DNA from 2 places in the Micromonospora echinospora genome. Region 2 is predicted to be linked to the other one. Evidence: riboswitches for the same ligand, from Rfam matches in the RefSeq annotation. Region 2 holds a riboswitch; the other holds the start of a gene.
What was found. Region 2 has a riboswitch for thiamine pyrophosphate ahead of thiE (thiamine phosphate synthase). Riboswitches for the same ligand answer to the same signal wherever they lie in the genome.

Region 1 (3,326 bases), 740 kb from region 2:
AGCAGCGCCGCCGCGACCTTCGCCACCGGGTTGCGTCGGGCCAGCGGCGCGGTCGGGTCGGCGACCGGTTCGAGGCTGATCACGGCCGCCTCCGCTCGTCCCGCCCGCCGCCGGCCGGCACCGGACGGCGGTCCAGCGTCACCCGACGGTCGGCGAGGGCGTCGACGAAGTCCGCGTCGTGGGTGACCGTCACGACGCCGTGCCCGGCGTCGCGCAGCCCGGCGAACAGGTCGACCAGTTCCGACCAGGTGCGCCGGTCCTGCCCGAAGGTCGGCTCGTCACAGACGAGCAGGCGGGGCGCGGTGGCCAGGGCGGTCGCCACGCTCAGCCGCCGCGCCTCCCCGCCGGAGAGGGTGTACGGGTTCGCCCGGGCCAGCCGGGTCAGCCGTAGCCGCTCCAGCAGGTCGTCTACCACGGCGCGGACGGCGTCCTCCGGGCGACCGGTACGGCGCGGCCCGAGCGCCAGTTCGTCGAAGACCGTACCGGTGACGAACTGGTGTTCCGGGTCCTGGAAGACCGAGCCGATCCGCCGGGCCAGGGCGGGCGCGCGCCACCGGTGCGGGGGAGTGCGCCGGTCGGCGTCGGCGAGTTCTCCGCTGGCGGTCAACCGGCCGGTGCCCGGTCGGAGCAGCCCGCCGAGGAGCAGCGCGAGAGTGGACTTGCCCGCGCCGTTCGGGCCGAGGACGGCGAGCGCCTCGCCGGCGCGTACCGCCAGGTCGGTGGGGGCGAGGCGGGGCGGCAGGCCAAGCCGTTCGGCGGTGAGCAGCACCTCCCCGGCGGGTGCCACCGCCCGGCGGGGCGGCACGGGATGGTCCGGCACCCACACTCCGTCGGCGGCGAGCGCGGCACCGTGTTCGGCGAAGACCCGCTCGGGTGGCCCGTCGGCCCGTACCCCGCCACCGGCGGCGAGGACGACCACCCGGTCGACCAGGGGCAGCGCCTCGGCGACCCGGTGCTCGACCAGGACCAGCGTGGTGTCGGCGTCCACCGCCTCGGCGACCGCCCGCCGGACCAGGGCCGCGCCGGCCGGGTCGAGGTTGGCGGTCGGCTCGTCCAGCAGCAGCAGCCCGGGCCGCAGCGCGAGCGCTCCGGCCAGGGCGAGCCGCTGCTGTTCCCCGCCGGAGAGCGCGGCGGTCGGGCGGTCACGCGGGTACGGGAAGCCGACCCGGGCCAGCGCCTCGTCCACCCGGGGCCAGATCCGCTCCGCCGGCACCCCCCGGTTCTCCAGGCCGAACGCCACGTCGTCGCCGCAGCGGGCCATCACCAACTGGCTCTCCGGGTCCTGGAAGACCACGCCCACCCGGTCCCGCGCCTCGTGCGGCGGGAGCCCGTCGACCTCGATGGCGCCCGCCCGCTCACCGGAGTCCTCGGGCAGCAGCCCGGCCAGCGCGGCCAGCAGGGTGCTCTTGCCCGCGCCGGACGCGCCGAGCAGCAGCACCCGCTCGCCGGCCTCGACGCGCAGGTCGACGTCCCGCAGCGCCCACGCCTTCCGCCCCGCGTGCCGCCACCCGAAGCCGCGTACCCGGACGCCTACCCCACCCACCACCCCACTCCTTTCCCTCCGGCCTGCCTCCGGCGCTCGGACGGGTCAGACGCGGGTGCGGTCGCGGGCGGCGGGAAGGTGGGCCAGGGCGCCGGTGCGGGCCAGGGCGGTGGTCAGGGCGTGCCCGCCGGCACCGGCGACGATCGCGGCGCTGACCACGGTGAGCAGCGCGTACGGGATGCGGTAGCTGGTCAGGTCGTACTTGGCGTTCCAGACGAAGAAGTCGAAGATCGCCGCGCTGACACCGGTCAGTGTCCCGGCGAGCAGCGCGGTCGGCAGCCGGAACGAGCGGTAGCGGAACGCGGCGAAGGCCAGTTCCGCGCCGAGCCCCTGGACGATGCCCTGCGGGATGACCGTGCCGGCCCACTGGCTGCCCAGCAGCGCGGAGAGCACCGCCGCCACGGTCTCGCAGTACAGGGCCGCGCCGGGCTTGCGGATCACCAGGCCACCGACCACGGCCGGCATCAGCCAGACCGCGTAGGTCAGGGCCTGCGCCGGCGGGAAGAAGGCGAACGCGCCCTCGGTGGCGCTCCAGACCAGGCCCCAGGCCCAGAAGATGACGCCGAAGGCCACCGCGATCACCGAGGCGACCACGATGTCGATGGTGCGCCAGCGGGGGTTGTCGAGCTTGCTCATGGATACGTGCTCCCAGTCCGTGTGCGAACCAGGCAAGACGCACGCCGTACGCCCGGTGGCACCGGACGACGACGCGGCTGGAGGCTGACCGAACTCCCTGCGCTGGCATTACCCAGATCAGGTTCGAGGGTCTGCGGGCGGTGCCCGCACTCTCAGCGCTGTGCGCTCCCCTGTCGGATGTGAAGTTGTCAGCGCAGACGCTAGCACCGGGACGGGCCGTAACCCAGGGGCGATGTCGCGCCGATGACGTCGGCCACGTCACGGTCCGGGTTAGGGTGGGGCACTCCCCGTACCCGAGTCCGTCGATCCGGAAGGGACGACCGTGACCTCTGCCGACCAGGCCACGCCGGGTTCCGGCGCACCCGGTACGACCGGCCAAGCCGCTGGGGTCGACGCGCCCGCCGGGGTCGACGCGCCCGCCGGGGTCGACGCGCCCGCCGGGAGCGGCCGGACGGTCCCGGCGCCGGCCGCAGCGGGGGAGAGCCCGGCGGGCGGGCCGGGCCGGTGGCTGCGCGGGCGGATCGGCTCGGTGGAGGTCCTGGCCGCGCTCCTGGTCCTGCTGGTGGCCTTCCGGGAGCCGATCGCCACCGCGATCTCCGCGCCTCGTCTCCAGACCTGGACCACCGTCTTCGTCTCGGTCATGGTGCAGGCGATGCCGTTCCTGGTCTTCGGGGTGCTGCTCTCGGCGGTGATCGCGGTCTTCGTGCCGCGCTCGTTCTGGGCCCGGGCGCTGCCCCGGCACCCCGCGCTCGCGGTGCCGGTGGCCAGCGCAGCCGGCGTGGTCCTGCCCGGGTGCGAGTGCGGGTCGGTGCCGATCGCCGGGTCGCTGATCCGCCGAGGCGTCACCCCGGCCGCCGCGTTGGCCTTCCTGCTCGCCGCCCCGGCGATCAACCCGATCGTGCTCACCGCCACCGCGGTCGCCTTCCCCGCCAACCCGGAGATGGTCCTCGGTCGGGGCCTGGCCAGTTTGGTCGTCGCCATGATCATGGGCTGGCTCTGGCTGCGGCTGGGCCGCACCGACTGGATCCGGCTGCCGCACCGTCCGGACCTGGACGGCCTGGGCCGGGGGGCCGCGTTCTGGTCGGCGGTACGCCACGACGTGGTCCACGCCGGCGGGTTCCTGGTACTCGGCGCGATGGCCGCCGCC
Region 2 (3,326 bases):
CCTGGCCAGCGCCGAGGCCCTCGAAGAGGGGTTGAAGGCGTTCGCCGGCACGGTGGTCGCGGTCACCCACGACCGCTGGTTCACCCGCACCTTCGACCGTTTCGTCCTCTTCGCCGGCGACGGCGAGGTCCGCGAGACCCCGGAACCGGTCTGGGACGTCGGCTGAGCTCCAGCGGTTGCCGCGAGTGGGGTGGTAGCAGGGGCGGGGGTAGCTGGTAGCAGGCGTGGGGGTGGGTGGTAGCAGGGGACCCTTGTTACCGCTTTTTGAGTAGCAGGGGACCCCTGCAACCATCGCCGCATAGAGTTGATCTCGTGACTGAGATGACCTTCCGCCGGCTGGGCGACTCGGGGCTCGTGGTGTCCGTGGTCGGTGTCGGCTGCAACAACTTCGGCCGCAAGCTCGACCTCGCCGGGACCCGTGCGGTGGTGGACGCCGCCCTCGACGCCGGCATCAACTTCTTCGACACCGCCGACATCTACGGCCAGCCGCAGGGCGGCTCGGAGGAGATGCTCGGTGCGGCCCTGCGCGGGCGGCGCGACGACGTGGTGCTGGCCACCAAGTTCGGGATGGACATGCACGGCATGAACGGTCCGGACCACGGCGCGCGCGGTGCCCGCCGGTACGTCGCCCGCGCGGTCGAGGCGTCCCTGCGCCGACTCGGCACCGACCACATCGACCTCTACCAGATGCACGAGCCCGACCCGGGCACCCCGGTCGAGGAGACCCTCGCCGCCCTGGACGACCTGGTCCGCGCCGGCAAGGTCCGCTACCTGGGCAACTCGAACTTCAGCGGCTGGCAGATCGCCGACGCGGACTGGACCGCCCGGACCGCCGGCACGACCCGCTTCGTCAGCGCCCAGAACCACTACAGCCTGCTGGAACGTGCGGTGGAGACCGAGGTGGTGCCGGCGTGCGAGCGGTTCGGGCTCGGGCTGCTGCCGTTCTTCCCGCTCGCCGACGGCCTGCTCACCGGCAAGTACCGGCGCGGCGAGCAGCCTCCGGCGGGAAGCCGACTCTCCGGGGGCGGACGGTACGCGCAGCGGTTCGCCACCGCCGACTGGGACACCATCGAAGCCATCGGGGCGTACGCCGACCAGCGAGGGCTGACCATGCTCCAGGTGGCCATCGGTGGGCTGGCCGCCCAGCCGGCGGTCACCTCGGTGATCGCCGGGGCCACCACGCCGGAGCAGGTACGGGCCAACGCCGAGGCCGGTGCCTGGCAACCGGACGACGACGACCTGGCCGCCCTGCGCGCCCTTCTCTGACGGTCGGTCACGCACCGACCGTCGGAGGCGGACCCGGATGGCGGAGCAGCCGCCCGTGTCGCGCCGGCCGGCGGTCGGTTCAGACCAGACCGTTGACCCGTTGCGCGGGTCGTCCGCGCAGCGCGGCGGCCACCATCCGGGCGGTCCGGGCAGGGTGGCGGAGCACGTCGTCGGAGGTGCAGCGGAACACCCGCCAGCCCGCGGCGCGCAGCGCGTGGAACCGGTTCGCCTCCCGACGGAGCCACGCCGGGTCGCGGGGCGGGCCGGGTTCGTACTCGACCGCGACCCGGCGGGTGGGGTAGGCGAGGTCCACCCGGCCGACGAGCTGGCCCAGGGCGTCGCGTACGTCGTGTCGCACTGCCGGCGTGGGTAGCCCGGCGTCGAGCAGGAGCAGGCGCAGCCGGGTCTCCATCGGGGACCCGGCGAGCGGATCGGCGAGCGAGAGCACCTCCCGCAGCAGCGGCAGCCCGGGCCAGCCGGCGCGGCCGGCAGCGTACGCCCGCAGGGCGGGCAGGTCCACCACACGGTGGTGCAGCAGCGTGTCGACGGCGACCACCGCCTCGGTGCGCGGCGGCCGGCGACCCAGGTCGAATGCCGTCCGGAGCGCGGTGGTGACCGGCAACCCGGTGTGGACGGTCAGATCGGCCTCGGGCAGGACCGAGCGGGTGACGGCCACCCGGGCGTGCGGGCGCATCCGGGCCGACCGGGGCAGCACCACGGTGACCGGCGCGTCCGGCGGCAGCAGACCGGCGCCCCACAGGTACGCCGCGCTCAGCCCGGCGATCGCGGCGCCGGCCGGGAGCACCAGCGCCACGGCCTCGCACCACACGCGATGGTCGTCCGGTCGGTGGGCCGCCCGGTGTACGTAGACGTCCGGCAGCAGCCGCTGCCAGGCGCGTCCGCGCAGCATCGTCCAGGTGAGAAGGCCGTGGGCCACGGCGATGCTGCCGCGGAAGGGCCGGGACTCGAGACCGGGCGGAACCTGGGGTAGGCGCGGCATCAGGACAGCATGCCGTGACCGGATGGTCACGCGCTGCCCCCAAAGGGTAATTGTGAGATTTTCTCCACTGTCGTCGGTGCGGAAGAATCACCCCGACCTGTGGAAAAACGGACATGGCTTCCTTGGCGGATTCCCCGATCCGTCGTACGGTGTGGCACGCAAGTAACCCACGGGAGCCCGGTGGACCGGGCTGAGAGGGGGGCTGGGAGCCCCCGACCGTCGAACCTGATCCGGGTAATGCCGGCGCAGGGAGGAGAGTTGCCGTGCCGTCCCTGGGACGACTGCATCTTGTCACCGACACCCGCCCCGGGCGCGATCCGCTCGCCGTGGTCCGGGCCGCCCTCGGCGTCGCCGGCTCCGAGCTGGTGGTGCAGGTCCGGGTCGAGGACTCCGCCACCGACCGCGAGGCGTACGACCTGACCTGCCGGATCCTCGACCTGTGCCGGCCGGTCGGCGCGACGTGCCTGGTCAACGACCGGTTGCACGTGGCGCTCGCGGCCGGCGCGGCGGGCGGACACGTCGGCGCGGACGATCTGCCGGTCGACGCGGCCCGCCAGGTGCTCGGCCCCGACGCGGTGCTCGGCGCGACCGCCCGGGAACCGGTCGCCGCCGCGCGGGCGGTCGCTGCCGGGGCCGGCTACCTCGGCGTGGGTCCCTGTCACGCGACCACCACGAAGGACGGCCTGCCGGCACCGATCGGTCCGGACGGGATACGCGCGGTGGCCGACGCGGTGCCGGTGCCGGTGATCGCCATCGGCGGAGTGACCGCGGCGACGGTGCCGGCGCTGCGCGCCGCCGGGGCGTACGGGGTGGCGGTGGTCGGGGCGCTCTCCACCGCCGCCGACCCGGCCCGCGCGACGGCCGAGCTGCTCGGAGCCCTCAGGTGGTAGCAGGGGGCCCTTGCTCATCAAAAAGCGGTAACAGGGGTCCCCTGCTTGCACCGGAGGTGGCGGTGGTGGGGGGTGGAGTCGTCGGGTGGGCGATCGCGTGGCGCTGCGCCGCGCGGGGACTGACGGTGACCGTGCACGACCCGGCGTCCGGGTCGGGGGCGTCCACCGTG

Region 1: it holds a riboswitch for thiamine pyrophosphate, as region 2 does, so the genes downstream of both, GA0070618_RS17420 (ECF transporter S component) here and thiE (thiamine phosphate synthase) in region 2, are expected to answer to the same signal.

Annotation. Positions count from the first base shown of each region.
Region 1 covers NZ_LT607413.1:3,819,350-3,822,675, forward strand. The annotation lists gene GA0070618_RS17410 (energy-coupling factor transporter transmembrane component T family protein) at 1-83, opposite strand, end outside; gene GA0070618_RS17415 (ABC transporter ATP-binding protein) at 80-1,543, opposite strand; gene GA0070618_RS17420 (ECF transporter S component) at 1,589-2,179, opposite strand; TPP riboswitch at 2,256-2,361, opposite strand; gene GA0070618_RS17425 (permease) at 2,688-3,326, shown strand, end outside.
Region 2 covers NZ_LT607413.1:3,080,753-3,084,078, forward strand. The annotation lists gene GA0070618_RS14305 (ABC-F family ATP-binding cassette domain-containing protein) at 1-166, shown strand, start outside; gene GA0070618_RS14310 (aldo/keto reductase) at 322-1,266, shown strand; gene GA0070618_RS14315 (hypothetical protein) at 1,346-2,266, opposite strand; TPP riboswitch at 2,426-2,535, shown strand; gene thiE (thiamine phosphate synthase) at 2,530-3,156, shown strand; gene thiO (glycine oxidase ThiO) at 3,150-3,326, shown strand, end outside.